DNA from 2 places in the Kineococcus sp. NBC_00420 genome. Region 1 is predicted to be linked to the other one. Evidence: predicted binding sites of a transcription regulator. Region 1 holds the regulator's gene; the other holds the start of a gene.
The links. The regulator HspR, encoded in region 1, represses chaperone genes until heat shock. The targets are predictions, from matches to a motif close to ANTTGAGNCNGNCNGNCTCAANT.

Region 1 (15,981 bases):
TCGAGCGCCCCACCGGCGACCTCGTCGCCGCGACCGGGTTCGCCCCCCCGGGACGTCCCGCACCGCACACCTGGCGCTCGCGCGACCTGGCCGCCCGGACCGGGTGGGTCCCGCAGTCCCCGGAGCACTCCTTCCTCGCCACCGACGTCCGGGGCGAGGTCCGGGCGACCCCCCGGGTCCTCGGTCGGGACACCGCCCGGGCCGACGCCCTGCTCGACGTCCTCGGCCTGCGGGAGCGCGCCGACGTCAACCCCTTCCGGCTCTCCGGCGGCGAACAACGACGACTGGCGCTCGCGGCCGCCCTGGCCGCCGGCCCGGCGCTGCTGCTCGCCGACGAACCGAGCGTCGGGCAGGACCGGGGTACCTGGGCCGTCGTCGCGGGACTGCTCGCGGGTGCGGCCCGGGACGGGGCCGCCGTCGCCGTCAGCACGCACGACGCCGGTCTGGTCCACGCCGTCGCCACGGGCGCCGGGGTCCACCTCGTCGCCGGTCGCAGCTCGCGCGGGGCGGCGGCGGCGTGAAGGACGGTGAAGTCCTCCACAGCGATGTCCACAGGACTGTGCACACACCTGTGGACAAGGTTGTGGGACTGCACCCCACACCTGTGGACGACGGGGTTCCACCGACGGCCGCGCAACGGCGCAGCGCCGGTCCCGGGCCTCTCGTCCGGCACTGCGGACCCCTGCCGCTGCTGGCCGTCGGGGTGCTCTGCGCCGTCGGCGCCTTCGCCGTCCAGGAGTGGTGGCAGGCGGCCGGAGCCCTTGCCGTGCAACTGCTCTGCCTCCCGCTCGTCGTCGGTGACCGGCGCGCGTTCCTGGTGCGGTCGTTGCCGCTGCTGGTCGCCGCGGTCTCCGTCGGGTGGTCCACGGTCGTCGCCGGCAGCAGTGCCGAACCCCTGTGGACGGCGTTGACGGCGTCCCTGCGCCTGCTCGTGCTCGTCCTCCCCGGTGCGCTCCTGCTCGGCTGGATCGACCCGGCCGAGGCCGGCGACCACCTCGCCCAGCGGCTCCGGCTGCCCGGACGCGTCGTCGTGGCCGTCGTGACCGCCCTCGGTCAGCTCGACACCCTCGCCGCGTCCTGGGCGCAGATCGCCGCCGCCCGCCGGGTCCGCGGGTTCGGCCCCGGACGGGGCCCGCTGTCGCGCTCGCGGTGGTCGGCCTCGACGGCGTTCGGGTTGCTCGTCGACGCGGTGCGGCGGGCGGGACGGACGTCCGTCGCGATGGACGCCCGGGGGTTCGCCGGCGACACGGCGCTGCGCCGCAGCTGGGCGCTGCCCGCTCCCTGGCGACGCGCGGACACCGTCCTGGTGATCGTCGGGGTGGTCGTCGCCGCCCTGCCGCTGGTGCTCCGGCTGGTGGGGGGAGCGTTCGTCACGTCGGTGGGCTGAGTGTCGGGCTGAGCCTCAGGTGAGGTCCCACAGGTCGGCGAGCATCCCGCCGTCGGGAGTGTGTCGCTGCGGCGCGGGGGAGTCGAGGACGACCAGCAGTTGAGCCACGGTCCCGGTGACGTCGGCGGGGAGGAGGGTGATCCCCTCGGGGTGGTCCTCGCCCTGGCCGTGCGGGAGGTCCAGGACCACCGGGAGCTCCGCGGCCCGGACGACGTCGGCGGCCTCGGTCACGCACCCGCCGATCCAGCGGTGCACGCGCACCGGTCCCGAGAGACCCATCGAGGGGCCGCTGAGCACGAGCAGGTCGTCCCCGTCGGGGCAGAGGTCGCGGATGCCGAGGCCTCGCAGGTCGAGCAGGTGCAGCCGGTAGGTCGTGCCGTCCGCGAACTCCTCCAGGACGAGGCGGCCCGGGTTCCTGCGGTGGGTGCGGGGGCGCAGTTCCAGCAGGACCGCCCAGCCGCGCAGCACCGGCCCGCGCAGACCGACCCAGAGCCGGTCGCCGTCGGGGGAGTGGTGGACGGCGATGCCCTCGATGTCGAGGCCGTTGTCCTTCGAGGGGATCGCGAGGAACGGTGCGATGAGGTCGTCGTCGGCGAGGTGGGTGCTCAGGTCGTCGTCGTGGGCCCCGAGGACGGCCGCGGTGCGGGTCTCGCCGTCGACGTCGACCTCGCGGGCGGGGAGGCCGGTCGCCGGGTCGATCGGCAGTCGGACGAGGACGAACCGGTTGGGTTCGCGCACGACCCGGCCGAGGCGCCGGCGGGCCTTGTCGTCGTGGTCGCGGATCCGCTTGCGCTTCAGGCTGTGCGAACCGACGGCCCACAGCCAGGGGCCGCTGCGGGCCAGGCCCTCGACGTCGGCCTCCTCGTCGTGCGGTCCGGGCAGGTCGACGAGTTCGGCCAGGGGAACGCTGACCTGACGGTCGTAGCCCTGGACCCGGCCGTCCTCGACGACGGCCGTCAGCCGTTCGACCGTGGCGGTCTCGTCGCCCGCCACCCAGAGGTGGGGGCCGTCGGCGCGGACGGCGGAGAGGTTCACGTGGGTCATCCCGGCCTTCGACGCCTCGTCGAAGTGCAGGGGCAGCCGGCGCAGGGGTTCCACGTCCTGAGAGCGAACGGTTCTCCCCCCGAGTTCCCCCGTCGGGAACAAGACCCCCTCCTCGTGAGTTGAGCCCATCAGACTCAAGTTGCCGACGTTCCGGCTTGACAGATCCGGGGCGTTGGGCAGACTTGAGTGGAGAACGCTCAACACTCACCCAGCGCAGGAAGAGGGCTTCAAGCCATGGCACGTGCGGTCGGCATCGACCTCGGGACCACCAACTCCGTCGTCTCCGTCCTGGAGGGCGGCGAACCGACGGTCATCGCGAACGCCGAGGGTGGGCGCACCACGCCCTCCGTCGTCGCCTTCGCCAAGAACGGTGAGGTGCTGGTCGGCGAGATCGCCAAGCGCCAGGCCGTCACCAACATCGACCGCACCGTCCGCTCGGTCAAGCGTGAGGTCGGCACCAACTGGACGACCACGATCGACGACAAGAAGTACACCCCGCAGGAGATCAGCGCCCGCGTGCTGCAGAAGCTCAAGCGCGACGCGGAGAGCTACCTCGGCGAGGCCGTCACCGACGCCGTCATCACCGTCCCCGCGTACTTCAACGACGCGCAGCGCCAGGCCACCAAGGAGGCCGGTGAGATCGCGGGCCTCAACGTCCTGCGCATCATCAACGAGCCCACTGCCGCCGCTCTCGCCTACGGGCTCGAGAAGGGCAAGGAGGACGAGCTCATCCTCGTCTTCGACCTCGGTGGCGGCACCTTCGACGTCTCCCTCCTCGAGGTCGGCAAGGACGAGGACGGGTTCTCCACCATCCAGGTCCGCGCCACCTCCGGTGACAACCACCTCGGTGGCGACGACTGGGACCAGCGCGTCGTCGACCACCTGCTCAAGAAGGTCTCCAGCGCCTACGGCATCGACCTGTCCAAGGACAAGATCGCGATGCAGCGTCTGCGCGAGTCCGCCGAGCAGGCCAAGAAGGAACTCTCGACGGCCACCAGTACCGGCATCTCCCTGCAGTACCTCTCGATGAGCGAGAACGGCCCCGTCCACCTGGACGAGACGCTGACCCGCGCCCAGTTCGAGCAGATGACCCAGGACCTGCTGGACCGCACCAAGAAGCCGTTCCACGACGTCATCAAGGACGCCGACGTCAAGCTCGCCGACATCCACCACGTCGTGCTCGTCGGTGGTTCCACCCGCATGCCGGCCGTGACCAATGCCGTCAAGGAACTGCTCGGCGGCAAGGAGCCCAACAAGGGCGTCAACCCGGACGAGGTCGTCGCCATCGGCGCCGCGCTGCAGGCCGGTGTCCTCAAGGGCGAGCGCAAGGACGTCCTGCTCATCGACGTCACCCCGCTCTCCCTGGGCATCGAGACCAAGGGCGGGATCATGACCAAGCTCATCGAGCGCAACACCGCGATCCCGACCAAGCGCTCCGAGGTGTTCACCACCGCCGACGACAACCAGCCCTCGGTCCTCATCCAGGTGTTCCAGGGTGAGCGCGAACTGGCCCGCGACAACAAGCCGCTCGGCACGTTCGAGCTGACCGGCATCGCCCCCGCCCCGCGTGGTGTGCCGCAGGTCGAGGTCACCTTCGACATCGACGCCAACGGCATCGTGCACGTGAACGCGAAGGACCGCGGCACGGGCAAGGAGCAGTCGATGACCATCTCCGGCGGCAGCGCGCTGTCGAAGGAGGACATCGACCGCATGGTCAAGGACGCCGAGGCGCACGCGAACGAGGACAAGCAGCGCCGCGAGGAGGCCGAGGCCCGCAACCAGGCCGAGGGTCTCGTCTACCAGACCGAGAAGTTCGTGGCGGACAACTCCGACAAGCTCCCCGAGGACGGCAAGGCGAAGGTCGAAGCCGCTGTCGCGGAACTGAAGACCGCCCTCGCCGGCACCGACGCGGCCGAGATCAAGGCCAAGTCCGACGTCGTCGCGCAGGCCTCGCAGGAACTCGGCTCCGCGATGTACGCGGCGGCCCAGTCCGAGGGTTCCGCCGACGCGGGCGCCTCCGCCCAGGGGTCGTCGTCCTCCAACGACGAGGACGTGGTGGACGCCGAGGTCGTCGACGACGAGAAGGACAAGTGATGGCGGAGGACCACCAGCAGGACGAATCCGTCGTGGTCCGCGACAACCGCAGGCTCGACCCGGAGACGGGTGAGGTCCGGGGCGCTCCCGCGGCCGAACCCGCTCCGGCCGCGCCCACCGTGGGCGGCCCGAACGACGGCGCGGCCGAGGCCGACCTCGACGCGGCGCAGAGCCTCGCGGCCCAGCGCCTCGACGAGCTCCAGCGGCTGAACGCGGAGTACGCGAACTACCGCAAGCGCGTCGAACGCGACCGCGACGTCGCCAAGAACACGGCGCTCGCGGGCGTGGCCGAGTCGCTGCTGCCGGTCCTCGACGACGTCCACCTCGCGCGGCAGCACGGCGACCTCACCGGTCCGTTCGTCGCCATCGCCGACAAGCTCGAGGCGACGCTCACGCGGTTCGGCCTCGAGCGCTACGGGGAGGCCGGGGAACCGTTCGACCCGGCCGTCCACGAGGCGCTCATGCACAGCCACTCCGACGAGTACGAGGTCGCGACGTGCGTCCAGATCCTCCAGCCGGGGTACCGGTTCGCGGAACGGGTGCTGCGTCCGGCCCGCGTCGCGGTGGCCGACCCGCAGGGATGAACTCGACCAGGTCTGAGGAGGGGGGACGTTCGTGAGCATGCAGGACTGGGCGGAGAAGGACTTCTACGCCGTTCTCGGCGTCGCCCACGACGCGGACACGGCGGAGATCAAGAAGGCCTACCGCAAGAAGGCCCGGACGCTGCACCCGGACGCCAACCCGGGTGACGCGGCCGCCGAGGCGAGGTTCAAGGAGGTCGGGGAGGCGTACGCGATCCTCTCCGACCCCGAGCAGCGCCGGCAGTACGACGGTGTCCGCGCGATGGTCGGCGGCGGGGCCAGGTTCTCCTCCGGGGGTTCCGGGCCCGGCGCGGCCGGTGGCGGCGCGGGGTTCGAGGACCTCCTCGGCGGCCTGTTCAACCAGGGCGGCGGGCGTGCCCCCGGCGGGGTGCGCTTCGGCACCCCCGGTGGGGGTTCCGCGGGTGGTTTCGAGGACCTGCTCGGGGGGTTGTTCGGTCAGGGCGGTGGCGCGGGGTTCCCGGGCGGTCAGGCTCCGCCGCAGCGCGGTCAGGACCTCGAGGCCTCGGCCCGGGTGTCCTTCCGTGACGCCCTCGACGGCAAGACCGTGTCGCTGCGGGTCCCCGACCCGCGCGGCGGCCCGGCCCGCAACGTCAACGTCCGGCTGCCCCAGGGTGTCCGGGACGGGCAGAAGGTCCGCCTGCGCGGCAAGGGGATGCCCGGCCCCGGCGGCACGGCGGGCGACCTGCTGGTCGCCGTGAACGTCGAACCGCACCCGGTGTTCAAGCGGGACGGTGACGACCTGCGGATGACTCTGCCGGTCTCCTTCGACGAGGCCGTGCTGGGCGCGACCGTCGAGGTCCCGACCCTGGACGGCGTGGCCGTCAAGGTGAAGGTTCCGGCGGGAACCCCGTCGGGACGGTCGTTGCGGCTCAAGGGCCGCGGTGTCAAGCGGTCACGCACGGACGACGACCGGGGCGACCTGTTCGTCACCCTCGACGTCGTCGTGCCGCAACGTGTCGACGGGGCGGTGCGCGAGGCCGTCGAGGCGTTCGCCGCGGCCACCGCCGGCGAGGACCCGCGGGCCGGTCTCGCCGACCGCGCCCGCAGCTGACCCACCCCGTTCCACCCGTGATCCCGCTGGGAAACCCAGCGGGACCACGGGTGGAGAGGGCCGAGACGAGAGGAGAGGGAGTGTGTACGACGACGACACCGCGTTGTTCGTGATCTCGGTCGCGGCCGAACTCGCGGGCATGCACCCGCAGACGCTGCGTCAGTACGACCGCCTCGGCCTCGTCTCGCCCAGCCGGGCGCGGGGCCGCGGGCGGCGCTACTCCGCCCGCGACGTCGCGCAGCTGCGCGAGGTGCAACGGCTGTCCCAGGAGGACGGCGTGAACCTCGCGGGCATCAAACGCATCATGGACCTGGAGAACCACGTGCTGGCCCTCGGTCAGCGGGTCGAGGAACTCGAGGCCGAGGTGGCGCTCGTGCGGTCCCAGGCGCGGCGGATCTTCGCGGCCGGGATGGCCGGGGACATCGTCGCGACCCCGATGGGTCGTCGCCCTGAGTCACAGCGTTCCAACGCCCTGGTGGTGTGGCGGCCTGAACCCCGCCGTTGACCCGGCCCCCGCCCCCGGTGTGGGGCATGATCTGGCCGTGACGTCATCGCCGACCGGTTCCACGGTCCTCGCCATCGGGTCCTACACCTCCGCCACCGGGGGCCGCGGTCAGGGCATCACGCTGGTGCCGCGCGACCCGTCCTCCGGCCGGCTCGGCCGTCCCGGTCACGTCGCCGACTGCGCTTCACCCTCCTTCCTCGCGACCGGAGCTCCCGGTCTCGTGCACGCGGCCCACGAGGTCGACGAGGGTTTCGTCTCCACCCGCCGCTACGACGGCGGCCGCTGGGAACTGCTCGGTGAACAGTCCAGCGGGGGTTCGTCGCCCTGCCACCTCACCGTGACGCCCGACGTCGTGCTCGCCGCGAACTACGGCGGGGGCGTCGGGGTCCTCGGTCTGACCGGGGGAGTCGTCACCGGACTGCGACAGACATTGCACGGCAACGGTTCCGGTCCGGACCGCGAACGCCAGGAGGCGTCGCACCCGCACTCCACGCGGCTGCTGGCGCCGGACGCGTTCGCCGTCCTCGACCTCGGGACCGACGAGGTCCGGGTCCACACCCTCGGCGCGGACGGCGCCTCGCCCGACCCGGTGCAGGTCGTCGACCTGGCGCCGGGGACCGGGCCGCGGCACGCCGTCGTCGACGCCGGCCGGGTCCACGTCGCGGGTGAACTCGACGCGAGCGTCACCTCGTTCACGCTGCGGGAGGGCCGGTTGTCCGACCCCGTCCGCACCTCCGCGCTGGTCGGCTCCGGCGACGAACCCGTGTACCCCTCGGAGATCGCGCTCGCGCCGTGGGGTCTCGTCGTCGCCAACCGCAGCGCCGACGTCATCACCTTGTTCGAGGTCGTCGACGGCGTCCCCCGTGCCGTGCGCGACGTGACGATCGGGGTCGCGAACCCCCGCCACGTCCTGGTGATCGGCCACCACCTCTACGTCGCCGCCCAGGACTCCGACGCCGTCGTGCACCTCACGCTGGACGACGACCTGACCGTCGTCGACCGTTCGGTCGTGGAGGTCGGCTCGCCGACGTACGTGCTGCCCCTCTGAGCCCACTGGACCGCGCCCGTCCGCCGCGGCAGGCTGGTGCGCAACGAAAGGGGGTTCCGGTGGCGTCGGACGAGGAAGTGCTCACCGGTGGTGGGGTCAACGAGGTGGTCCGCACGGGGGACGCCGTACGTCGTCCCACCGGCCCCCACACCCCGAGGGTCCACGAGTTGTTGCGCCGTCTCGAGGACTTCGCCCCCGTTCCCCGGGTCCGCGGGCTCGTCGACGGTTTCGAGTTCCTCGACTTCCTGCCCGGGACCGTCCCGAACTACCCGGTCGGTGACGAGGCGGCCTCCCGGACGGCCCTCCTGAGCGCTGCGGAACTCCTGCGCGACTACCACCGGGCGACGGCGGTCTTCGCCGCGGAACTCCCGCGCGACGGGTGGCTGTTCCCCGCGCAGGACCCCGTCGAGGTCGTCTGCCACGGCGACTTCGCCCCGCACAACTGCGTGCTGCAGGGGGAACGCGTCACGGGGCTGATCGACTTCGACACCGCACGACCGGGTCCACGCCGCACCGACCTCGGTGTCGCCGTCTACCGCTGGGTGCCGCTCTCGGACCCCGGCCACGACGGCGTCCGACCCGGCACCGCGGAACAGGCCACCCGGCTGGCGGAGTTCTGCGACGCCTACGGGGCGACGGCGGCGGACCGGGCCGGCGTCGTCGACGCCGTGCTCGAACACCTCGACCTGCTCGTGCGGTACATGCACGAGCAGGCCGCCGCGGGCAGCGCCGCGTTCGCGTCCCACGTCGCCGACGGCCACGACCGGCTCTACGTCCGGGACGACGCCCACGTGCGGGCGAACCGGTCAGCGTTCGAGGACGCGATCCTGCGCTGACGTGAGCGGCAGCGCGTCGGAGATCCGGGTGGGGGTGGACGTCAGGCGATGGCCTGCGCGAACAGCGGCACCGCGTGGTCGAGGGCGTAGCCGAGGCCCAGGGTGGTCCCGCTGGAGAACGCGTTGGCCTGGGTGGTGTCGTCGAACACCACGATGCGCCCGTCCCGGGTGGCCTGCAGGTTCTGGATCCCCGGGTTCGCGGTGATCTCCGCCGTCGTGGCGCCGATGGGGAACACGACCACGAGGTCGGCCTCGAGCTGGTCGAGCTGCTCGTCGGAGAGCGACACGTAGAAGCTGGCGTCGGTGGAGAGCGCCTGCACCGTCGGGCTCTGGGTGAAACCGAGTTCGGTCATGAAGTCGACGCGACTGTCGCCGGTGACGTAGGCGCCGAAGGCACCGGAGAAGAACGCGGCGACGGAGACGGTCTTGCCCGCGAACCCGGGGTTCGCCGCCGCGACGTCCTTGAACTTCGCCTCGAGGTCGGCGATCAGCTTCGCGCCCGCGTCGCTCGTGCCGAGGGCGGCGGAGACGAGTTCCACCTGGTCCTGCCAGGAAGTGCCGTACGTGACCTTCTGGCCGGGCGGCGGACCGACCGTGGGGGCGATCTGCTTCAGCTCGTCCTGCTGGGCCTGGGCGTTGCTCTGCCGGGTGTTGAGGATGACGTCGGGGGTCAGCGCGGCGACGGCCTCGTAGCTGAGTTCGGTGGTGCCCAGCACCTCGGGGGTCTGCTTCACCAGGTCGCTCGCCCAGGGGCCGACGCCGTCGCCCCCGAAGGCCAGCCAGTCGGAGGTGCCGACGACCTGACCCCCCAGGGCCAGCACGGTCTCCATGTCTCCCCAGCCGAGCGCGACGACGTTCTTCGGGTTCGCGGGGACCTCCACGGCGCCGAAGAGGGTGTCGATCGAGGTGGTCGAGGACGCCGTCCCGGAGCTGCTCGCGGAGGCGCCCGCGTCGTCGGACGAGCCGCAGGCGGCGAGGGCGGTGAGACCCGCGACGGACGTGCCGGCGAGCAGGGTGCGGCGGGACAGCGACGGCACGGAGGCTCCGATCGGGGGGACCACCCCAGCGGATGCGACTGAGGACAGCCTGACCATACCCGACCGGCATCCCGTCGGCAGAGCGCGCGGGCCCCCCGGCGGGTGGCCCGCGCGCTCGTCGTCAGTGCGCCCCGAGCACCGCGGCCACCTCGGGGATGCGGTCGACGTAGCCGTCGAGGAGCTTGCGCCCGACCGTCACCGAGTCCACGAGCGGGTGCAGGGCGAACGCCTGCAGCGCCTCGTTCCGGTCGCCGGTCAGGGCGGCCGCGATGGTGTGCCGTTCGACGGCCTTCACCTGCTGCATGAGGCCCAACTGGTGCAGGGAGGGGGCGGACGTGGTCAGCGGGTGGACCCCGTTGGCGTCGACCGTGGTCGGGACCTCGACGACCGCGTCGTCGGGCATCCCGGCGATGGTTCCCCGGTTGCGGACGTTGAGGATCATCGTCGCGCGCTCGTTGCGGGTGATGGCGGCCATCACGCCCAGCGCGACGCCCGCGTAGCCCTGGTGCGAGGGGTCGGTCTCGACCTGGTCGGTGTGCACGGGTTTCCCCTGCTCGCCGCCCTTGGCCTCGGCCATGTAGCTCGCGCTGCGCGCGGTCACCGTCTCGCGCCAGAACGCCGCGGCGTCGGCGCCCTTGGACCGGACCTCGCGGTAGAAGCTGTCCTGGGTCTCGAGCAGGAACTCCCCGCGGGTCGTGCCCGAGTCGACGATCGCCCGCACCGCGTCACGGGTGAAGTAGTAGTAGTAGAGGTACTCGTTCGGGATGAGGCCCATGGTGCGCAGCCACTCCGGCCCGAAGACGATGCCCTCCTCGAGGACCGAGAGCTTCTCGTCGTCGGCGAGCAGGGTCGGGAGCACGTCCACCCCGTCGTACAGGACCCGGCGCATCCACCCGAGGTGGTTCAGGCCGACGTAGTCCATCTGGACGCGGCGGTGGTCCAGGCCGAGGACACCCGCCACGCGACGTCCCAGACCCGACGGGGTGTCGCAGATCCCGAGGACCCGGTCACCCAGGACGCCCTGCATGGCCTCCGTGATGATCCCGGCCGGGTTGGTGAAGTTCAGGAAGTAGGCGTTCGGAGCCAGTTCGCGGACCTTGTGCGCGATGTCGACCATGAACGGGACGGTCCGCAGGGCGTAGGCCAACCCGCCCGGACCGGTCGTCTCCTGACCGATGACGTTCAGGTCCAACGCGACCCGCTCGTCGCAGCAACGGGCGGCGAGACCGCCCACACGCACTGCGGCGAAGATGAAGTCGCTCACCGCCAGCGCCTGGTCCAGGGAGGTCGTCGGCACCAGCCGGGGCGCGTCGGGGAACTCCCGGGCGAACTGGGACAGGACGAGGACCATGCCGTCGAGGCGGTCCTGGTCGGTGTCGTACAGGGCCACCTCCTCCACCCGCGGGGTTCCCTGGTCGCGCAGGAGGGCCTGGTAGACGTAGGGGGTTCGGAACCCGCCGCCGCCGAGGATGCAGAGCTTCACGTGATGATCACCTTTCCGCCGGCATCGCGGCAGAGTTGGAGGGGGGCGGGGTCGGCGCCCTCGGTCGTGATGAGGACGTCGACCTCGCTGACGGAGCACAGCCGCAGGGAGCCGGTGCCCGGGAACTTGGTCTCGGTGGCCAGGAGGACGACCTTTTCGGCGGCCTCGATCATGGCGCGTTTGACGGGTTCCTCGACCGCCATGTCGTCCACCACGCGACCGTTGTTGCGCACTCCGGTGCAACTCAGGAGGACGGTGTCCGCGTTGAGGTGACTCAGCACCTGGCGGGTCACCGAGCCGACGAGGCTCTGGTGGTTGCGCCGCACGACGCCGCCGAGCAGCACGAGCCGGACGGCGTCGTCGTCGCGCAGGACGTCGAAGACGGCGAGGTTGGAGGTGATGACGGTGAGGTCGCGCCCCCGGAGGAGTTCGGCCACCAGCGGGGTCGTCGTCCCGACGTCGAGGATGACGACGTCGCCGTCGTCGATGGAGGCCGCGGCCGCGGCGGCGACGCGTTCCTCCAGTGGGCGGTCGGTCGTGGCGACGAGGTCGAGGGGGCGTTCGCGGTTCTCGCTGCCCCCCTCGAAGGACGCGGCGCCGGTCGCCGGCTGGGGTCGCAGGACCTCCGCCCGCAGAGCCTCGCCCGCGGTCCGGTCCTCGAGGGCGATGGCGCCACCGTAGGTGCGGACCAGTTCGCCGTCCTCGTCGAGCACCTGCAGGTCGCGGCGGATCGTCGACTCGCTCACCTCCATCCGCTCGGCGAGGTCACGCACGCTCGTCGCGCCCTCGTGGTCCACCGCGTAGAGGATGCGTCGGCGCCGCTCAGCGGAGATCACCGCATCACGGTAGGACGTTCGCGCGAACTTGACCAGACTCGTGCAGAGAACGCCGAGATCGTCAGGTCACGGCCGGAAGGTCGGCAACGTCTCGTCCCTGACTCTGCGCGTCCTGCTCGTACGATCGGCGGATCGCCCTCGCCCCCGCACGCTGAGGAGCACCCGTGCCCACCGCCGTCCCCGCGTCGCCCGGACCGTCCGTCGAGGCCGACGTCGTGTTCGGCGGCACCGTCTTCTGCGACCTGGTCCTCTCGGGAACAGCGCTCCCCGGACCGGGCGAGGAGGTCTTCGCCGACGGGTTCGCGCTGGTGGCCGGTGGTACCGCGAACCGCGCGGTCGCGACCGCGCGGCTCGGGATGCGCACCGGGATCCTCGCCGTGCTGGGGACCGACGTCCTGGGTCAGCGCGTCCACGACCTCCTGGCGCGCGAACCCGGACTCGACCTGCGGTGGCTGCAGCGCACGTCCGGCCTCCAGACCCCGGTCACCGTCGCCGTGACCGACGAGCACGACCGGGGTTTCATCACCTACCTCGAGGACGGCGCCAGGGTGCCGCAGGAGTGGCCCGGGCCGCTGCCCGCGGTGAAGGCCGCCCACGCCGGGATCGCCTCCGGCGTCCCCGGCTGGATCGCGGAACTCCGCCGGGCCGGGACGACGGTCTTCGGCGGCGTCGGCTGGGACGGTTCAGGCTGCTGGTCCGAGGAGGTCCTGCACCGCTCGGCCGAGGTGGACGTCTTCGTCCTCAACGAGGTCGAGGCGCTCAGCTACACCCGCACCGACTCCGTCGAAGCGGCCGCGAAGGTGCTCACCCGCCACGTCCGCTCGGTCGTCATCACCCGGGGCGCGGACGGTGTCACCGCCGTGGACGCCGGCTCCGCGGGTGTCGAGTCCTGGGTCCACGTGCCCGCCGTGCCCGTCCGGGCCGTCGACCCCACGGGGGCCGGTGACGTGTTCACCGCCGGGCTGATGACCGGTTCCGTCCTCGGCTGGGACCTGCGGACCCGCGTCGCGTTCGCCGGCCTCGTCGCGACCCTCTCGGTCCGCTCGCTCGGGGGTTCCGCCAGTGCTCCGCGCCCTGCGGACGTCGCGGAGTTCCTCACGTCGCGACGACCGGCAGGTGACTGGACCACGGTTCTCGACTGGGCCGCCCGGGCGGCAGTCGCACCGTCCTGAGCGCTACCCGTCCCGGAGGACCGACCGAGGTCAGCGCTCGATCTTGTCCAGCTTCAGCATCTTCGTGATGACGCTGTCGAGTTCCTCGTCGCGGAAGATCTTCTTCCAGTCGTCCTTGACGATCGACTCGCGGCCGTAGTCCATGGCGATGAGGCACGCGTCGGAGAACGGGTTCGACCCGCGGAGGCTGTTGGTCAGCGCGATCTGCACGTGACCGAAGAGCATCGCCTTGGCGGCCTCCTCGGGGACGCCCACGGTGTGGACGGTCTCGTGCAGGGCTTCCTTGAGCAGGGCGCCGATCATGCAGGCGATGGTCTCGACCAGGGTCGGTTCGAGGACGGCGAGCTGCTTCACGGTGACCCAGTGCACGGTGTCGACGGGGCCGTACATGATCCGGATGACGTCCTCGGCGATGTCGCGCTTGCCGAGGTCGTCGCTCTCGAACGCGGCGACGACGTTCTGCAGCGCGCCTTCCCCGCCGAAGTTGTCGGCGTACTCCTCGGGCCGGGTGCGCTCGAGGAACACCGACGGGTGGCAGGGGTGCGCGACGGCCTGCAGGACGTCCTCGCGCTGGGCGAGGAGGTTCGCGTAGGCGGCGGCCGGGTCGAGGGTCAGCAGGATCGAACCCGCCTTCATGGCCGGGACGACGGACGTCGAGACGACGCCGAGGACGGTGTCGGGGACGGCGAGGATGACGACGTCGGCGCCGTCGACGGCCTCCTCGGTGGAGACGGCGGTGCGGCCCTCGGCGGCCATGCGTTCCTTGCCGGCCGGGGAGTTCTCGGCGTAGCGCAGGGTGTGTGCGGACTTCATGAGGTTGCGGGAGACCCGCATTCCCATCTTGCCGCCCGCGCCGACGACGGCGATGACGACGGACGGGGTGACGGCGGGGGCTTCGGTCGTTGCGGTCATGGTGTTCGACTCCTCGGGGTTTCTCAGGCGGTGGTGGTCTGGGGGGAGGGTTCCTCGAGCGCGGCCCGGCTGCGCCGGGACATGACGAGGAGGATGACGGCCGACAGCACGAGGAAGCCGCCGGTGATCATGAGCGGGATCTTCTCGTCGCCCGTGAGGTCCTTCAGCCACCCGGTGACGTAGGGGGCGGAGAACCCGCCGACGTTGCCCAGGGTGTTGATGAAGGCGATGCCCGCGGCAGCCGCGGCACCGGTGAGGAACTGCGGCGGCAGCGACCAGAAGTTCGGCAGCGCCATGAAGATCCCGCAGGCCGTGACGGCGATGACGAGGATCGTCAGGTACGGCGAGTTCATGTACAGCGCGACCGGGACGCTCAGACCGGCGACCAGGGTCGGCAGCGCGATGTGCCAGCTCTTGAAACCGTGCTTCGCGATGTGGCGCGACCACAGGAACAGGGCGATCGCCGCGGGGACGTAGGGCACCGCGTTGACGAGCCCCTTCTCGAAGACCGAGAACGTCGTGCCGAAGCGCTCCTGGAACCCGGAGATGATCGTGGGCAGGAAGAACGCCAGCGAGTACAGGCCGTAGATGAGACCGAAGTAGGCCAGGGCCAGCGCCCAGACGCGACCCTCCCTGAGGATGCGGCGCGCGGGGACGTGCCCGCGGTTCTCGCTCTCGGTCTGCTCGGCGTCGAGTTCACGGCGCAGCCAGGTGCGCTCGGTGGCGCTCAGCCACTTCGCGTCCTCGGGCTTGTCGGTGAGGTAGAACCAGCACGCGATCCCCATGACGATCGCCGGGATGCCGACGCAGAGGAACATGAAGCGCCAGCCCTCGAGGCCGAGGACGCCGTGACCCTGCTGCATGAGCAGACCCGCGAGCGGGGCGCCGATGACCGTGGTCAGCGGCTGCGCCAGGTAGAAACCGGCGAGCGCCTTGCGGCGGTACTCGCGCGGGAACCACAGGGTGAGGAACAGGATGGCGCCGGGGAAGAACCCTGCCTCGGTGACGCCGAGGAGGAACCGCAGGGCGTAGAGCTGTTCGGTGTTCTGCACCCAGGTGAACAGCGTCGCGACGATGCCCCAGGTGATCATGATGCGGGCCAGCCACTTGCGGGCGCCGAAGCGGTGCAGGGCCAGGTTGCTGGGGACCTCGAGGAAGATGTACCCGAGGAAGAAGATCCCCGACGCGAACCCGAACTGGGCCGCGGTGAGGCCGAGGTCGTCGCCCATGCCGTTGGGCTCGGCGAAACCGATGGCCGTCCGGTCGAGGTAGTTGATGAAGAACATCACCGCGACGAAGGGGATGAGCCGGACCGCGGCCTTGCGCAGCGCGGTGCTACCGGCGGTGGGGGAGGTGCTGGTGTCCATGGGAAGGCGTGCTCCCTTGCACGGGTGGTGGTCGTGGTCGCCGTCGTGGTCGCCGTCGTGGTCGGACCGGTCGGCTCCAGGAGACTGTCGCACCGTCGTGCAGATTGGTCAACCGGTTGTGCGCCTCAGTTGCCCGTCTGGTAGCTCGCCAGGGTCGCCAGCGATCGGACGGTCCAGTCGGCCTCGACCGCACGCGTCGTCGCGGCGTCACCCTGGGGCACCAGCCAGTGCTCGAGGACCTGGTGGACCGTGGCCGGGTCGGGCTGGACGACGGCGAGCAGGTCGCGGAAGTCGAGCTGTCCCTCGCCGAGGGGGCAGCTGGCCAGGGTGAAGCCCGCCCACCCGTCACGACGCGTGAACGTGAAGTCCTTCACGTGGATGTTGACCACGCGGGGGGCGAGTCGGCGCACGACGTCGCGGGGGTGCTCGAGGTTGGCGACGCAGTTGGCCGGGTCGAGCACGATGCCCAGGTGCGGGGAGTCGACCTCGTCGACGATCGCGAGCAGGTCGGTGGTCGGGATCTGCTCGTAGGTCTCCAGGCCCAGCGTGACGCCGGCGGCCGCGTACTCCGGGACGACCTCGCGCAGGCGGTCCACGCTCTCGCCGG
Region 2 (15,981 bases), 980 kb from region 1:
CGTCCCGCCGCGGTGGGGTGCCCGCGTCGTCGCGGGCGCCGCCGGGCTGAGCGCGCTCGAGAGCCTGGTGTGCCTGGTGATGCTCGTCGAACTCGCCGACGAACCCCGCAGCAGCGCCTACGGCAACCTGCAGCTGAGCTACCTGCTGCCCTCGACCGGGGACTTCCCCGAGATCGCGCCGGTCATGGCGTTGCTGGTGGTGATGACGGTCGTGCCGGCCGTGGCGGCCCTCGTGCTGTGGCAGGCCCCGGGCGCCGCCCGAGTCGCCGCGGAACCCGCCGCCGAACCCGCCGCGGAACCCGCCCCTGAACCGGTCGCGGAGCCACCTGCGGAACCCCGCCCCGAACCACCGGTCGAGGAACGACCGTCCGAGGTCCCCCGGCTCTCGGGCGCGGAACTCGACGCCTACCGCCGCCCCCGCTGAACCCGCTCGCGGGGTCCGGGAACGCAGAACGGGGTGGGACCCGGAAGGTCCCACCCCGTTCACCGTCGGGTCAGGCCGCGACGACCGCGCCGATGCCCTCGATCTCGAGGGCCTTGTCCACGTCGAGGACGAGCAGCAGCGCGTCGTCGAGCTTGTAGGCACCGCGGATGAGTTCGCGGATCGGGCCGGACAGCGTGTCCGGCGGCGGCTCGAAGGTCGAGTCGGTGACCTCGATGACGCCGCCGATGGAGTCGACCAGCAGGCTCCAGACCTCGTCGCCGGCGCGGACGACGACGTTCATCGCGACGCGCCCCTCCTCGCGGTCGGGCATGTTGAGCCGGCGGCGCAGGTCGAGCGCGGTGACGACCTGACCGCGCAGGTTGATGAGACCCGCGACGGCCCGCGGAGCCAGCGGCGCGGGTGTGCGCGGCTGCTCGGTGAGCACTTCCTGCACTCGCCGGACCTCGACACCGAAGAGGTGTCCGGCCAGGTGGAACGTGGCGTACTGCGTGGACACGTCAGACCCCCAGTCGCGTGGATGCTGCGGCGAGCTCGTTCTGAGCCTGCTCGGAGAAGAAGTTCGGGTCGGCCGCGAGGATCGCGGACCGCACGTCGAGGAGTTCGGTCACGCGGTCGCGGATGACCGCGGAACCGACCAGACCGGCGTCGTCGATGTCGCTGTGCGCGTCCTGGCCGGAGACGATGTCGACGATCTCGTCGACGACGATCGCGACCGAGCGACCGCGGGCCGAGTAGACGACACCCGGGACCGAGGCGGCCTCGCCCCCCGAGTACGACGAGCGTGAGCCGCCGCCGAGGTGGTTCGCCAGGCGGACCAGCGGCAGGATCTCGCCGCGGTAGCGGACGACCTCGCGGCGCCCGACCCGTTCGATGGAGTCGGTCTTGAACTCCTCGAGGCGGGTGACGACGTCCAGCGGGATCGCGACGCGGCGGTTCCCGCCGAGACCGACGACCAGCAGGCGCTGCCCGTCGCTGCTCGCGGCCTGTTCCGCGGCGGCCTGGTCGTTGGCGTGGTCGATGCCGTCGGAACGCATCGTGCGGCGCGCCAGCGACTGCACGTCGAGGATCAGCGAGACGCGACCGTCACCGAGGATGGTGGCGCCGGCGTAGGCGCCGATGGCCTTCAACGCCCCGGAGAGCGGCTTGACGACGATCTCCTCGGTGTCCAGGACCCGGTCGACGAGCAGGCCGAAGCGGCGCCCGTCGCACTCGAGGACGGCGATGACGAGGTTCGTCGGGAGTTCCACGTCGGTGGGGCGCTTGAGTTCCAGCGCCTCCTCGAGGCGGATCAGCGGCAGCAGCGCACCGCGCAGGCGGTACACCTTCGCGCCACCGACGTCCTCGATCGCCTTGCCCATCTTCTCGGTGTCCAGGCTCACGAGTTCGAGCAGGTTCACCTGCGGCATGGCGTAGCGCTGACCGGCGCACTCGACGGTCAGGGCCGGGACGATCGCCAGCGTCAACGGGATCCGCAGACGCCAGACGGTACCCTGCCCGGTGACGGACTCGACGTCGACGGAACCGCCGATGCGCTCGATGTTCGTCTTCACGACGTCCATCCCGACCCCACGGCCGGAGACGTTCGTGACCTTCGCCGCGGTGGAGAACCCGGGCAGGAAGAGGAACTGCAGGATGTCGTTGGGGGTCAGCGTCTCGAGCTTGGCCGCGGACACCAGGCCCTTCTCGACGGCCTTGTTCCCGATGATGACCGGGTCGATGCCCTTGCCGTCGTCGCGGATCTCGACGACGACCTGGCCGCCCTCGTGGGCGGCGCGCAGCTTGAGAGTTCCGACCTCGTTCTTGCCGGCGGCGAGGCGGACGTCCGGGGACTCGATGCCGTGGTCGACCGCGTTGCGGACGATGTGGGTCAAGGGGTCCTTGACGGCCTCGAGGAGGGTGCGGTCGAGTTCGGTGTCGCCGCCCTCCATCTCCAGCTTGATCTTGCGGTTGAGCATGTTCCCGAGGTCGCGGACGACGCGGGGAAGCTTCGACCACAGGTGGTCGATGGCCTGCATGCGGGTGCGCATGACCGATTCCTGCATCTCGCTCGCGACGAGGTTCAGGCGGTGGCAGGCGCGGGTGAGGTCCTCGTCGCGCAGGGCTCCAGCCCGCTGCAGGATCTGGTTGCGGGCGAGGACGAGCTCACCGGCCTGGCGGACGAGGGACTCGAGGAGTTCCACGTCGACGCGGATGGTCGACTCGGCCGCGGAGGCCTTCTCGGGGGGAGCACCGCCCCCACCGGCCGGGGCCGCGGCGGGGGCCGCGGCGGCGGGGGCGGGAGCGGGGACCTCGGCGACGGGTTCCGGGGTGGGTTCCGGGGTGGGTTCGGGTTCCGGCGCGACCTCGACGGGGGTCTCGGCGACGGGCGCCTCGACGACGGGCTCGGGTTCGGGAGCGGGCGCGGCGACCGGTGCGGCAACCGGTGCGGCAACCGGTGCGGAGACGACCTCGACCCCGGCGCCGTCGGCGGCCGGCAGGACGGGTTCCTCACCGTCGAGCACCGCGCGGATGGCGGCGACGACGGCGGCGACCTCGACACCGTCCTCGGTGTGGTTCGCCTCGATCTTCGAGAGCAGTTCACGGATGGTGTCGACCATCCGCAGCAGGACGTCGGTGGTGACCGGCGTCATGACGATCTGGCCGTCACGCAGACGGGCCAGCAGGTTCTCACCGACGTGGGCCACGGCCTCCAGGCGAGAGAACGCCAGGAACCCGGAGGTGCCCTTGATCGTGTGGATGGTGCGGAAGACGCTCGCGAGCAGCTCGCGGGAGCCTGGCTGCTGCTCCAGCGCCACGAGGTCGGAGTCCAGCTGGTCCAGGTTCTCGTAGCTCTCGACGAGGAACTCCTGGACGATCTCGTCCATGTCGTCCACGTGGACTCCCACTTCTCGCGGCGGTGTGATCCCGGGCGGGACCACGGTGTGTCACTTGCTCGTTCACGTGCTCTGTCTGCTCATCGGCATTCGAGTGCCGGAGCTGAAACCCCGCGGCGACGGGGTCGCCGTGGGCGTCCGGACGTCACAGCCGGAAGCCCGCCACGGCGTCCTGGAGGTCGCTCGCGACCCGGGAGACCTCGTCGGCGGAGTCCCGGGTGCTCTCGGCGGCGTCGCGGGTGCGCGAGGACGCCGCGGCGATCCCCTGCATGTTCGTGGAGATCTCCTGCGACCCCGTCGAGACCTCGGTGACGTTGCGGACCATCTCCGCGGTCGTGGCGGACTGCTCCTCGACGGCCGCGGCGATGGTCGTCTGCAGGCTGTCGATGTTGCCGATGACCAGGCCGATCTGGGCGATGGCCGCCGACGCGGCGGCCGCGTCGCCCTGGGTGGCGAGGACGCGCTGGGTGATCTGCTCGGTGGCGCGGGCCGTCTGCTGCGCGAGCTCCTTGACCTCGCCCGCGACGACGGCGAAACCCTTGCCCATCTCCCCCGCCCGGGCGGCCTCGATGGTCGCGTTGAGGGCCAGCAGGTTCGTCTGCTCGGCGATGGAGGTGATGAGCTTGACGACGTCGCCGATCTCCTGGCTGGAGGAGGACAGCCGCTCGATGGTCTCGCTGGCCTCGCCGGCCGAACGGACGGCGTCGGCGGCCACGGTGGAGGCGTCGGCGGTGGAGGAGGCGATCTCGCGGATGGCCGCGGTCATCTCCTCGCTGGCGCCGGCGACGGTCCCGATGCTGGCGGAGATGTCGGCGGCGGCGAGCGAGACGACGTCGGCCTGGCTCGCGGAGTCGTGCGCGCCGGCCGTCAGCTGCCGGGACACCTCACCGAGGCGCCCGGAGGAGTTCTGCAACCCGTCGACCCCGCCCCGGATGCGACGCACCGTGACCGCGAGGGTGTCGAGGGCCGAGTCGAGGGCCTGCGCGGTCGCGCCGACCTCGTCGCGGCTGTAGGTCCCGACGCGGACGTCGAGCCGTCCCTCGCTGAGCGCGGTGGCGACCTCACGGGTGCGCTTCAGCGGCACCGAGATGCTGCGGGTGGTGACGACGGTGAGGGCGACGGCGGCCGCGATCGCGGCGAGCGCCGTGCCGAGCAGCGCCCACCGGGCGTGACCGTAGGCGACGGTGCCCTCGCGGGTGCTCACGACGGCGTTCTCGGTGATGGTCGCCTGGACGACCTTCAGGGCGTCGTTGGTCTTGCCGTGGCCGATGCCGCCGGCGGCGACCGCGATGCTGTCGTCGCCGCGGGTCGCGACGAAGGCGGCCTGGTCACCCGTCAGGGCGATGCCCAGCAGGACGCGAGCGCCGGAGAGGTAGTCCGCCAGCGCGGAGTCGACGGCGCTGAGCTGGTCGGCGGGGACGCCGGGGCCGGCGGCCTTGAACGCGTCCCAGGCGTCGCTCACGTCGGTCTGGTCGGTGACGACGGCCGACTGGGTGTCCTCGGAGGGGGTCAGCGCGACGGCCAGGAGGTCCTTCGACATCCGGTTGTAGATGGTGCGGACCTCGGCGAGCTTCTGCTGCGCGGCGACGTTCTGCCCGCTCATGACCTCGAGCCGGTGCTGGGCGGCGGAGAGCTGGGCCAGGCCGACGGCGGCGAGGACCGCGAGCAGGACGGTCATCACGGCGAAGCCCGCGGCGATGCGCGGCCCGACGCCGAGGTTGCGGATGGTGCGGGTCACGGACGACTCCTCAGCTGGGGCGGGGTCCTCGGTGGCGGGGACCCCTCGTTCCCGCCATCGGCAGCCGGGCCGGGGTTCCTTGAGCGGGGCCGGGTCCGGGGCCGGGGACCCGGGAACGCAGAACGCCGGCCCCCCGAGGGGGACCGGCGTCGCGGGCGGGTGGGTCAGGCCCCGGCGTTGAGGCGCGCGAGCGCCGTCTGCACGAGCGTGATGAGGCTGTGCTTGGTCGCGGCCTTGGAGCGGGCGTCGGTGTAGACGAGCGGGACGTGCTCGGGGACGCCGAGCGCTTCCCGGACCGAGTCGAGGTCGTGCTGGGCGACACCGTCGAAGCAGTTGACGGCGACGACGAACGGGATCCCGCGGGACTCGAAGTAGTCGACGGCCGGGAAGCACTGGTCGAGACGGTCGGTGTCGACGAGCACGACGGCGCCGATGGCGCCCTTGACCAGGTCGTCCCACATGAAGAGGAAGCGGTCCTGGCCCGGGGTGCCGAACAGGTAGAGCCAGAGGTTTCCCGGCAGCGCGATGCGGCCGAAGTCCATGGCGACGGTGGTGGAGGTCTTGCGGTCGGAGTTGAGACCCGCGTCGTCGATGCCGACCGAGTGCTCGGTCATGGCGGCTTCGGTGCGCAGCGGCTCGATGTCGGAGATCGAGCCGATGAAGGTCGTCTTGCCGACGGCGAACCCGCCGGCCACGACGATCTTGACGACGGTGGGCGGGGCCTGAGGTGCGGTTCCCGCGGGCGCTCCGGCTCCGGCGGGGCTCACGTCAGAGCGAGGAAATGCCATTGAGAACACTCTCCAGGACGCTGATGGTTGTCGCGGGTTGGGGGGCGGAGGTCATCGTGAGGCCGTGGATGCGGACCTTCCCGGCTTGGGACAGGTCGCTCACCACGACACGGACGACTCCGACCGGCAGGTGGACGTGTGCGGACAGTTCCGCGATCGACAGGTAGGACTTCTTGGTGAGTTCGAGGATCTTGCGCCGTTCCGGCGTCATCCCGACCTCCGGTTCGGCGAGGGCCTCCACGAGCGCCTCGACCGGGAGGTCGGCGTTGCTCGGTCGGGTCCGGCCACCGGTGACGGTGTACGGGCGGACGGTGAACTCCTCGAGGTCCTGGTCGTCGTCGTCGGACCAGAGGTCCGCGCTACCAGGTGCTGTCACGTCGCGTCACCACCGGGAGGCGACCGGCGCGGAGGTGGGCAGGTTCGCCCGCATCTCCGACACCAGCTGCGGGGTCAGGACGGTCTCGGCGCGCTGGACCAGCATGGCCATCTCGTAGCCGATGAGCCCGACGTCGCAGCCGGCCTCCGCGGAGACGGCCAGGACGGAACCGTCGGAGATGTTGACCAGGAAGAAGAACGAGTCGTCCATCTCGATGATGGCCTGACGGACCTCCCCGGACTGCAGCTGGTGGGCGGCGCCGCGAGCCAGGCTCGAGACGCCCGAGACGATCGCGGCGAGGGTGTCGCCGGACTCGCGGTCGAGCTTGTCCGACATCGCCATCAGCAGGCCGTCGGCGGAGACGACGACGGTGTGGGCGACACCGGGGACGCTCTTGACGAAGTTGTCGAGGAGCCAGCTGAAGTCGGCGGCCTCGGAGCTGAGCACGGTCACAGTGGGATTCCTCTTCTTTCGCAGTTCTGTCGGGTCGACTGCTGGTCGTGGTGGAGCGGGAGGTGTTCTCCGCGGGACCGTGGGGTCCGGGAGCGTGGGGCCCGGGAGGTCCGGGGGGGCGGGTCAGGCGTCACCATCGCCACCGCTCTCGGTGGTGGGGGTGTCGCCCTCGGTGCGGCCGCGGGACACGCCGGCCTGGAAGCCGGAGAGCATCGAGCGGACGTCGGCGGGGGCACGGCGCTGGCGGTTGGCCGCGGAGGTGCGGGCCGGGACCGGCTTGGCCGCGGCCGCGGTGGCCCCGGCCTGACGGCGGACCAGCGGGGCGGAACCGCTGCCCCGGGAGGGGGTGAAGTTCTGCCCGTCGGTGAGGGCGGTGAGGGCGTCGGCGGCCAGCGCGCTGCGCTGGCGGAGGGCCTCCCCGACCGTGCGGGTCTGCGCGGGGATCGCGACCGGGGCCGCGGCCACGGGGGCCACGGGGGTCTCGACGACGGGCGCCTCGACGACCGCAGCGACGGGAGCCTCGACCACCGGGGTCTCGACCACCGGGGCCTCGACGACCACCGGGGTCTCGACCACCGGGGCCTCGACCACCGGGGACTCGACCACCGGGGACTCGACGACCACCGGGGTCTCGAGCACGGGGGCCTCGACGACCACCGGGGTCTCGACCACGGCAGCGACGGGGGTCTCGACGACCGGCGCCTCGACGACCGCAGCGACGGGGGCCTCGACGTGCGGGGCCTCCTCGGCCTGCTGCGCGGCGCGGTCGGCCTCGAGGGCGTCCAGTGCGGACGCCTCGGCGGTCGTCGCCTCGCTGCGCTTGCGGGAGGTCCAGAACGCCTCGGCGGCGGTCTTCGGCGGGGCCACGGTCTCGCGGACCTTGCGGGCCTTCTTGCCTGCGGTGGGCAGGATGTCCTGCGCCGCAGCCAGAGCCGTGGGGGCCTCGGCCTTGCGTTCACGCTTCGGCATCGCCGAGGTGGTGGGGGCCGACGCGGTGACCGGCTTCCAGTCCTCCTCCGGCGCCACCACCGGGACGGTGGGGGCGACGGGGGTGGTGGGAGCGACGGGGGCGGGTGACGCCTCTACCTTGGCCTGCGCCTGAGCGGTGCGGCGGCGGGTCGGCAGCTGCCGGCCCTCGACCTTCGACGTGGGCGCGGAGGCGTTGACCTCGGAGCTCGAGGCCGCCTCGGCCGCGGACTTCTGCAGCGTCGCGGACAGCGCGTCGCCCAGGCCCTCGGCCGCCAGCGGGTTGCTGACGATCGTGTTCGGGCCACCGGTGGGTGCGGCCGGGGTGCGGGTGGGCAGACCACCCGGTCCCGCGGGGAGCGCGGACGGGGCCTCCGGCAGGGCCGAGGCACCGCCGTCGGGCAGGGCCGAGACGCCACCCTCGAGCGAGGGGAGGCCGCTGTCGAGGGCCGCGAGCTCCGGCTCCCCGGCCTTGACCGAGCCCGGGGTGAAGAGCGCCGCGGGCAGGACGAGGGTGACGGTGGTGCCGTTGCCCTCGGAGGTCACGAACTCGACCTCGACGTCCAGGCGGCCGGCGAGGCGACCGACGACGTAGAACCCGAGGCGCTGGGCCCCGACGAACTCCGAGGCGCGACCACCGGAGATGCGCTGGTGGGCGGTCTCGACCTCCTCGGCGTTCATGCCGAGGCCGCTGTCCTTGATCGTGATCTCGACGCCGCGGTCGGTCTCGGCGGTGCCGACGACGACGCGGGTGCCGGGGTCGGAGAAGTTCGTCGCGTTCTCGAGCAGCTCGGCGATCATGTGCGAGGCCGACAGCGCGAGGTGACCGACGACCGGCGGGTCGACCTGCAGGGCGAGGTCCACGCGGTCGTAGTGCTCGATCTCGCCGGCCGCGGTGCGGACGACGTCCGACAGCGGCAGCGGACGGCGCAGGCGACGCCCGGTGTTGATGCCGGCGAGGACGAGCAGGGACTCGGCGTTGCGCCGCATCCGGGTCGCGAGGTGGTCGAGGGTGAAGAGGTCCTCGAGGGTGTCGGGGTTCTCCTCGGTGCGCTCCAGCTGGTCCAGGAAGGCCAGCTGGCGGGCGAGCAGCGTCTGGTCGCGACGGGCGACGTTGACGAACATCTCGGCGATCGAGGCGCGCAGCGCGGCCTGCTCCCCGGCGATGCGGAAGGTGGTCTCGTTGAGGTCGTTGATGACGTGGGCGACGTCACCGATCTCGTCGGTGCTCGTGACCTCCAGCGGGGTGAACTCCACGCCGGGACCCTCGCCCGGGGTCTGCATGCGCTCGACCATGCGGGGCAGTTCGTCGCGGACCGTGATGGCCGCGTCGGACAGGGCGCGCAGGCGGCGGCCGATGTCGCGGGCGACGCGCAGGCCGAAGAGGGCGACGGCGGCGAAGACGAGCAGGGCGCCGATCAGCAGGACCACCGTGCCGGTGAGGGCGCGGGTCGACGCGGCGTCGGCGCGGTCGGCGACGGTGGTCGCGATCTCGTTGGTGGCGGCGCGGTAGGCGGTGATGACCTCGCTGGAGGTCTCCTCCCAGCCCTTCTCGGGCAGGGAGGGGGTGCCGGTAGCAGCGGCGAAGATGTTGCGGTCCTGGTTCAGGAACGCCAGCGACTGGGTGACCTGGCTGCTGTTCAGGGTGGCGTCGAGGGCCGCCGCACCGTCGGCGTGCAGTCGGTAGCGGGCCTGCGCCTCGAAGTAGTTGCCCTGTTCGATGGCGTTGCCGCGCAGGACGTCCAGCGCGACGTTGGTGTCGCCCTGGACGATGAGGTCACCGGCGGACTGCTCGACCGACAGCGCGTCGACGCGCTTGAGGAGGTACCCGAACGCGGCGATGTCGTCGGCCAGGTCGCGGTCCTGGGCCTGCTCGGCGACGGTGACGGTGAGGTCGGTGGCGGCGGAGGCGACGGCGCTGTAGCTGTTCAGCGCGGCGAGCGGGGTGGTGGTGCCGTTGTCGACGGCGGCGCGGGTCTGCGGGAGGGTCTCCGCGAGGGCCTTCTGCACGCTGGCGTAGACCACGGCGCTGGACCCGGCGGTCAGGTCCAGGCCGCTGTCCTGGATGGCCCGGGACACCCCGGCGGTGGCGGCGTCGGTGGCGGCGCGGTCGGTGGCGACCTGCGCCTTGAGGTCGTCGGCCGGCGCGGCCAGGTACTCCAGCGTGCTCCGTCGCTCCGTCTGCAGGGCGGTGAAGAAGCCGTTGATCGTCTGCGCCGACTTCGCGTAGGCGGCCAGGTGGCGGCGTTCCGTCGTGGACGTCACGTTCTGGGCTGCCGTCGCGACGACGGCGACGAGCAGCAACACGAGAGGTACCACCAGGAGGACCGCGAGCTTGGCTCGGATGCTCAGGTTCCGCAGCATGTCAACCTTCCGTACGCGATGGTGGGCGGGCGAAACTGCCCACCGTTGGCCGAGCAGACTCAGTGGTGATCGGGACGTGGACCCACGAGGTGAACTCCACGGGCCCGACAACCCTCGTTCGGCTCATCGGCAGCTCGGCGTGGTTGCTTGACCCTTCCGCTCGAACGTGCCACCAGGAGGTCCGGTGCAGGGTGTCGTCGTCGTGGTCGTGGCGGGCGGTGGGAGCACCCGCTGGGCCGCCCGCACGGGACCGGGGGCGGACAAGCTCGCCGCACCCCTGGGTCCCGGGACGGTCCTGCAGCACCTGCTGCGCGAGTTGGCCGGTCACGACGTGGTCATCGTCGGACCGGGCGGGGTTCTGGAGCGCCCGACCGGGGGAGGTCCGCTCGCCGGGTTCGCCGCGGGCCTCGCCGCGAGCACCGCGCCCGTGCTGGTGCTGCTGGGCGGGGACCAGCCCTTCGCCGCGAGCGCCGTGCCCCGTCTCCTCGCCGCCCTCGCCGCGGACCCGGACCTGGACGCCGTCGTCGGGGTCGACGAGGACGGCCGGCGTCAGCCGCTGCTCTCCGCGCACCGGCGCACCGGCGCCCAGCGGGTCCTCGACGGGTTGCCGGCGATCGCGGGCCAGCCGTTGCGGGAACTGTTCCGCGGCCGGGTCGGGGAGGTCGCGGTCAGCGGGCGGGAGGCGCTGGACGTCGACGTGCCGCAGGACCTCGACCGGGCCCGGAGCCTGCTGGCGGACGGGAACGGGGACGGGGATCCGGAGGCGGGTGAGCCGGGCCCGACGTAGTGTCGCGACGTGCGAGCCGTGATCGTCGAACGTCCCGGGGGACCCGAGGTCCTCGTCCCCACCGAGCTGCCGGACCCGGTGGCGGGACCGGGCGAGGTCGTGGTCCGCGTCGCCGCCGCGGGGGTCAACCGGGCCGACGTCGCGCAACGCCTCGGCCACTACCCCTCGCCCCCCGGTGCACCCGAGAACCCGGGCCTGGAGGTCTCCGGCTGGATCGAGTCGACCGGGCCCGACGTCGGGTGGTCGGTGGGTGAACCCGTCTGCGCGCTGCTGGGTGGCGGTGGCTACGCCGAACGCGTCCTCGTCCCCGTCGGGCAGTTGCTGCCCGTCCCCCAGGGCGTCGGCGTGGTCGAGGCCGCGGCGCTGCCCGAGGTCACCTGCACGGTCTGGTCGAACGTCTTCACCCTCGCCGGGCTGCGTCCCGGCGAGCTCCTGCTCGTCCACGGCGGGTCCAGCGGGATCGGGACGATGGCCATCCAGCTGGCCCGTCAGGTCGGGGCCCGGGTGGCCGTCACCGCGGGGTCGGCGGAGAAGCTGCAGCAGTGCGCCGAACTCGGCGCGCAGGTGCTGGTGAACTACCACGACGACGACTTCGTCGAGGCGGTCCGCGCGTTCGAACCGGCCGGCGCCGACGTCGTGCTCGACCTCGTCGGCGCGCCGTACCTGGCCCGCAACCTCGACGTGCTGGCGACCAGCGGTCGCCTCGTGGTGATCGCCACCCAGGGCGGGACCCACGCCGAACTCGACCTGGGGCTCCTCATGCGCAAGCGGATCTCCCTGCACGCCACCGGACTGCGCTACCGCGACGCCGACGACAAGGCGACGATCGTGGCCAGCGTCCGCGACCACGTGTGGCCGCTGATCGCCGACGGCGGGGTGCGTCCCGTTGTGCACGAGACGTTCCCGCTGGCCGAGGCCGCGCGCGCCCACGAGGTCATGGAGGGTTCCTCCCACGTCGGGAAGCTCCTGCTCACGACGGGGGCGCAGGCGCCCCGGTGACGCCCGACGAGTTCACGAAGCAGTTCCCGCCGCACGTCCTGCGCGACTACGCCGTCGTCGCCGACGGCGCCCGCGGCGCGGTCGTCGGCCCACGGGGTGACGTCGTGTGGATGTGCGCCCCGAACTGGCACGACGACGCCGTCTTCGCCGCCCTGCTCGGTGGCCGGGGCGCGTTCTCCGTCACCCCGTCGCACCCCTTCGTCTGGGGCGGTCACTACGAACCGGCGACGCTGGTGTTCCGCCACCACTGGACCTCGCGCGGCGACGGCACGATCGACTGCCGCGACGCCATGTCGATGCCCAGCGACCCCCACTGCGCGGTCCTGCTGCGCGAGGTGGTCGCCGTCGAGGGTGACGGCGAGGTCGACGTCCTCTTCGACCTGCGGGCCGAGTTCGGGTCCAAGGCGCTGCGCAACCTGCGCCGCGACGACTCCGGCCGCTGGAGCGCCCGGTCCGGCGACCTGCACGTGCGGCTGAGCGGGCTGGGTTCCGCCGACGTCGAGGACGGGATGCTGCGGGCGCACCTGCGCGTCCCGGCCGGCACCTCCCACCACCTCGTGCTGGAGGTCGGGACCCGCCTGCGCGAGGAACCCCCGGACCCGGTGCACTCCTGGACCTCCACCGAGCACACCTGGAGGTCGGCGGTGCCCGACATCCCGCACTCGGTCGCACCCGAGGAGGCCCGGCACTCCTTCGCGCTGATCCGTGGGCTGACCTCGGACTCGGGCGGGATGGTCGCCGCCGCGACGATGTCGCTGCCCGAGCACGCCGACAAGGGCCGCAGCTACGACTACCGCTACGCCTGGATCCGCGACCAGTGCTACGCGGGGCTCGCCCTCGCCGAGTGCGGGGAACCGAGCGAGCTGTACCGGACGCTCGTGGACTTCGTGGTCCGACGGGTCCTGGCCGACGGGCCGGACCTGGTGCCCGCCTACACCGTGCTGGGGGCTCCCGTCCCCGACGAACGGCACACCGGTGTCCCCGGCTACCCCGGTGGGTGGGACATCGCGGGCAACCACGTCCGCGGGCAGTTCCAGCTCGACGCGTTCGGCGAGGTGCTGCAACTGCTGGCCTCCGCCGCGCGCTTCGACGTCCTGGACACCGACGGCCGGCGCGCCGTGGGCGTCGCGGTCTCCGCGATCGAGAAGCGCTGGGAGGAACCCGACGCCGGGATCTGGGAGATCGAGGACGACTGGTGGACGCACTCCCGGCTGGAGTGCGTCGCCGGGTTGAAGTGCATCGCGGCGGTGTCCTCGCCCGGCGAGGCGGCGCGCTACGCGGCGCTCGCGGACACGATCCTCGCGCGGACCTCGCGGGACTGCCTGCACCCCGACGAGGGCCGGTGGCAGCGCAGCCCGACCCAGCCCGGGGTCGACGCGGCGTTGCTGCGTCCCGTCCTGCACGGCGCCCTGGCGGTGGAGGACCCGCGGTCGCGGGCGACGCTCGCGGCGGTGCGGCGCGACCTCGTCGAGGACCACCACGTCTACCGCTACTCCCCCGACTCGATGCCGCTGGGCACCACCGAGGGGGCGTTCCTGCTCTGCGGCTTCGTCGTCGCCGAGGCCCTGCACGCCGACGGCCAGGAGGTCGACGCGTTCCGCTTCTTCGAGCGCAACCGGGCCGCGTGCGGTCCGGCGGCGTTGCTGAGCGAGGAGTGGGACGTGCGCGAACGCCAGCTGCGCGGGAACTTCCCCCAGGCGTTCGTGCACGCCGCACTGCTCTCGAGTTCCCTCCGACTGGCGCGCTGACGGTGGTGGTCGTCAGCGCGCGTCGGCTCAGACGGTGGTGATCTCGATCCGGGTCGGCTGCGCGGTGGTGTGCGCCCCGGCGACGCGGACGGTCAGGACACCCGCGTCGTAGCTCGCGCTGATCGACTCCGCGGTGACGGAGGCCGGCAGCGTGAAGCTGCGGCGGAAGGTGCCGTAGCGGATCTCGGTGCGGCGGCGCGCGGATTCCTCGCGGGGGTCCTTGCGTTCACCGCGGACGACGAGCTCGCCCTTCTCGACCTCGACGGTGACGTCCTCCAGGAGGTTCTCCTCGGCGATGCCGGGGAGTTCCAGCTTCACGACGGCGTCGTCCCCGTCGCGGCCGACCTCGACGGCCGGGACGAACCCGGTGGGGGTCCCGAAGCTGTTGCGGACCAGCGCGTCGAACTGGGCCTGGGTCTCGAAGGGGCTGCGGCGCCACACGGACAGCGTGTTCATGAGTGTCCTCCTCGGACGTTCCCGACGCTCGGGGTGAGCGCCTTCGAGGGACACAACCTGAGTCCCCTCGACTCACTTCCCCCGTTCGCCGACGGTGGAAGGGCCCCGACCACCCCACCCCGAACCCCCGACCCGTGATCTCGCGGGAAACCCAGCGGGATCACGGATCGGGGGTGCCGGATCAGCTCGTGGCGATCGCCCCCGCCTTCTGCAGCGCGTCCTGGTACTCGGTGCGCATCTTGTCCCCCACCGAGTTCTTCCACGTCGAGACCAGGGTCTTGAGGTCGGCGAACGGACGACGCTCCTGGACGACGTCGTTGACGCCGTCGGTGAAGGTCTTGTCGGCCGTGGCGTTGTCGGTCGAGGCGGCGTTGGAGTACAGCCCGATCACCGGGTTGGCGATGCCGGTGGGGATCTCCAGCGACTGGTACTCGTGCTGGGTGTCGGCGTCCTGGGGACGACCGGGGACGTAGATGTTGTACGGGCTGTCGGCCAGGTAGCGGATGGGCAGGACCGTGTCCTTGGTCCCGGTCGGGGTGAGCACCGGGTTTCCCCCCGGGTCCAGCGTGTGGTCGACGCCCTCCTGGCCGAAGAGGCGGTACTTGTACTCCTCCGTGCCGAACGGTGCGGCCAGCCAGTTCAGCACCCGCAGGACCGTCTTGATCTTCTCCGGGTCGTCCTGCTGCTTGAGCATGGTCATCGAGAAGTACCCGTTGCCGTAGGCCCAGTGCGCCAGTCCACTCCCGTCACGCAGGTGGACGGGCATCAACCCGAGCTTGAAGTTCGGGTTCGAGGCGTTGTCGAGCTGGTACTGGATCCACCCCGGGTAGCCGTCGGCGGCGTTGATGGCGCAAGTCCCGGCGTTGAACAACTGCTTGAACGGCTGGGCCGTGTCGAAGGAGTCCGGGTGCATCACGCCCGACTTCCACATGGCGATCAGGTCGGTGACGGTCTGGGCGTACTGGTCGGTCTCGTAGACGTGGGTGAGCTTGCCCCCCTCCTCCGCCCAGACGTTCGGCTCGCCGTTCATCCGCCCGAGCAGCTGGCGGGGCTGGTTGAAGAGGCTGAAGGCCCACCGCCGCTGCTTGGGGTCGGTCAGCGCCTTGGTCGTCTCGACGAGTTCGTCGTAGCTCTTCGGCTCGGGCGAGACCCCGGCGGCCTCGAACAGGTCCTGACGGATGAAGTGGTAGTTGCCGATGGCCCCGCGGGCGATGGGGATGCCGTAGATCCCGTTGTTGTAGACCGTCGCCTTCCAGGTGCGGGTGGGGATGTTGGCGAGGTTGGGGTACTCCTTGACCGCGTCACCGGAGAGGTGCTCACTCAGGTCGGTGAAGCGCTTCTCGAGCAGCTGCGGCAGGTTGGGCACCGGGAAGGTGCTGCCGGTGACGGGGCCGGGGATCTGGAGCATGTCCGGGAGCTCGTTGCCGGCGATGACGGTGGGGAACTTCTGCAGGTAGTCGGCGTTGCTGACCATCTGCAGCTGGAGGTCGACGCCGAGCCGGTCGTTCAGGCCCTGCCAGTAGGTGTTGTCCCCGACGCCCGGCGGGACGGCGAAGTAGATGTTGGCCATCCCGGTCACCGTCTCCCCGTGACCGGGGACCTCCTCGACCGAGGTGGGGTTCTCGGCGGGGAAGTTCCGGAAGGCGGGGTCCACGCCCTGCTCGGTGCCCGGGAGGTCCGGGGTCACCCCGGTGTAGGGCACGTAGGTCGGCAGGACGGCGGTGTTCTTCCCGCTGTCTCCCCCCGAACCACCGCTGTCGTTCCCGCTGGAGCAGGCGGACAGGCCGCCCGTCGCGAGCAGACCCGCACCACCTCCTGCCCCTGCGAGCAGACTGCGTCGACTGAAAGCGCTCTCTGACATGGATCCTCCTCGACCCGGTGGGTTGATCGTGAGTCGTGCGGCGGGCGGTTCAGCCCTTGACTGCGCCGATCAGGACGCCCTTGGCGAAGTGCCTCTGGATGAAGGGGTAGACCAGCAGGATCGGCAC

Region 2: OG218_RS16110 (Hsp20/alpha crystallin family protein) is a predicted target of HspR. The motif match lies at 14,049-14,071, and genes of this name have one in related genera.

What each region holds. Positions count from the first base shown of each region.
Region 1 covers NZ_CP107930.1:2,286,171-2,302,151, reverse strand. The annotation lists gene OG218_RS11225 (ABC transporter ATP-binding protein) at 1-521, shown strand, start outside; gene OG218_RS11220 (energy-coupling factor transporter transmembrane component T family protein) at 584-1,387, shown strand; gene OG218_RS11215 (DUF3616 domain-containing protein) at 1,403-2,431, opposite strand; gene dnaK (molecular chaperone DnaK) at 2,666-4,525, shown strand; gene grpE (nucleotide exchange factor GrpE) at 4,525-5,109, shown strand; gene OG218_RS11200 (DnaJ C-terminal domain-containing protein) at 5,141-6,178, shown strand; gene OG218_RS11195 (heat shock protein transcriptional repressor HspR) at 6,261-6,683, shown strand; gene OG218_RS11190 (beta-propeller fold lactonase family protein) at 6,721-7,731, shown strand; gene OG218_RS11185 (aminoglycoside phosphotransferase family protein) at 7,791-8,567, shown strand; gene OG218_RS11180 (iron-siderophore ABC transporter substrate-binding protein) at 8,609-9,628, opposite strand; gene OG218_RS11175 (6-phospho-beta-glucosidase) at 9,726-11,087, opposite strand; gene OG218_RS11170 (DeoR/GlpR family DNA-binding transcription regulator) at 11,084-11,923, opposite strand; gene OG218_RS11165 (carbohydrate kinase family protein) at 12,088-13,095, shown strand; gene OG218_RS11160 (phosphogluconate dehydrogenase C-terminal domain-containing protein) at 13,126-14,007, opposite strand; gene OG218_RS11155 (MFS transporter) at 14,031-15,374, opposite strand; gene OG218_RS11150 (sugar phosphate isomerase/epimerase family protein) at 15,500-15,981, opposite strand, start outside.
Region 2 covers NZ_CP107930.1:3,263,059-3,279,039, reverse strand. The annotation lists gene OG218_RS16165 (hypothetical protein) at 1-424, shown strand, start outside; gene OG218_RS16160 (chemotaxis protein CheW) at 495-941, opposite strand; gene OG218_RS16155 (chemotaxis protein CheA) at 943-3,318, opposite strand; gene OG218_RS16150 (methyl-accepting chemotaxis protein) at 3,464-5,056, opposite strand; gene OG218_RS16145 (GTP-binding protein) at 5,221-5,844, opposite strand; gene OG218_RS16140 (DUF742 domain-containing protein) at 5,825-6,220, opposite strand; gene OG218_RS16135 (roadblock/LC7 domain-containing protein) at 6,227-6,673, opposite strand; gene OG218_RS16130 (sensor histidine kinase) at 6,797-10,003, opposite strand; gene mobA (molybdenum cofactor guanylyltransferase) at 10,188-10,790, shown strand; gene OG218_RS16120 (NAD(P)H-quinone oxidoreductase) at 10,800-11,789, shown strand; gene OG218_RS16115 (glycoside hydrolase family 15 protein) at 11,786-13,537, shown strand; gene OG218_RS16110 (Hsp20/alpha crystallin family protein) at 13,565-13,993, opposite strand; gene OG218_RS16105 (hypothetical protein) at 14,175-15,854, opposite strand; gene OG218_RS16100 (carbohydrate ABC transporter permease) at 15,904-15,981, opposite strand, start outside.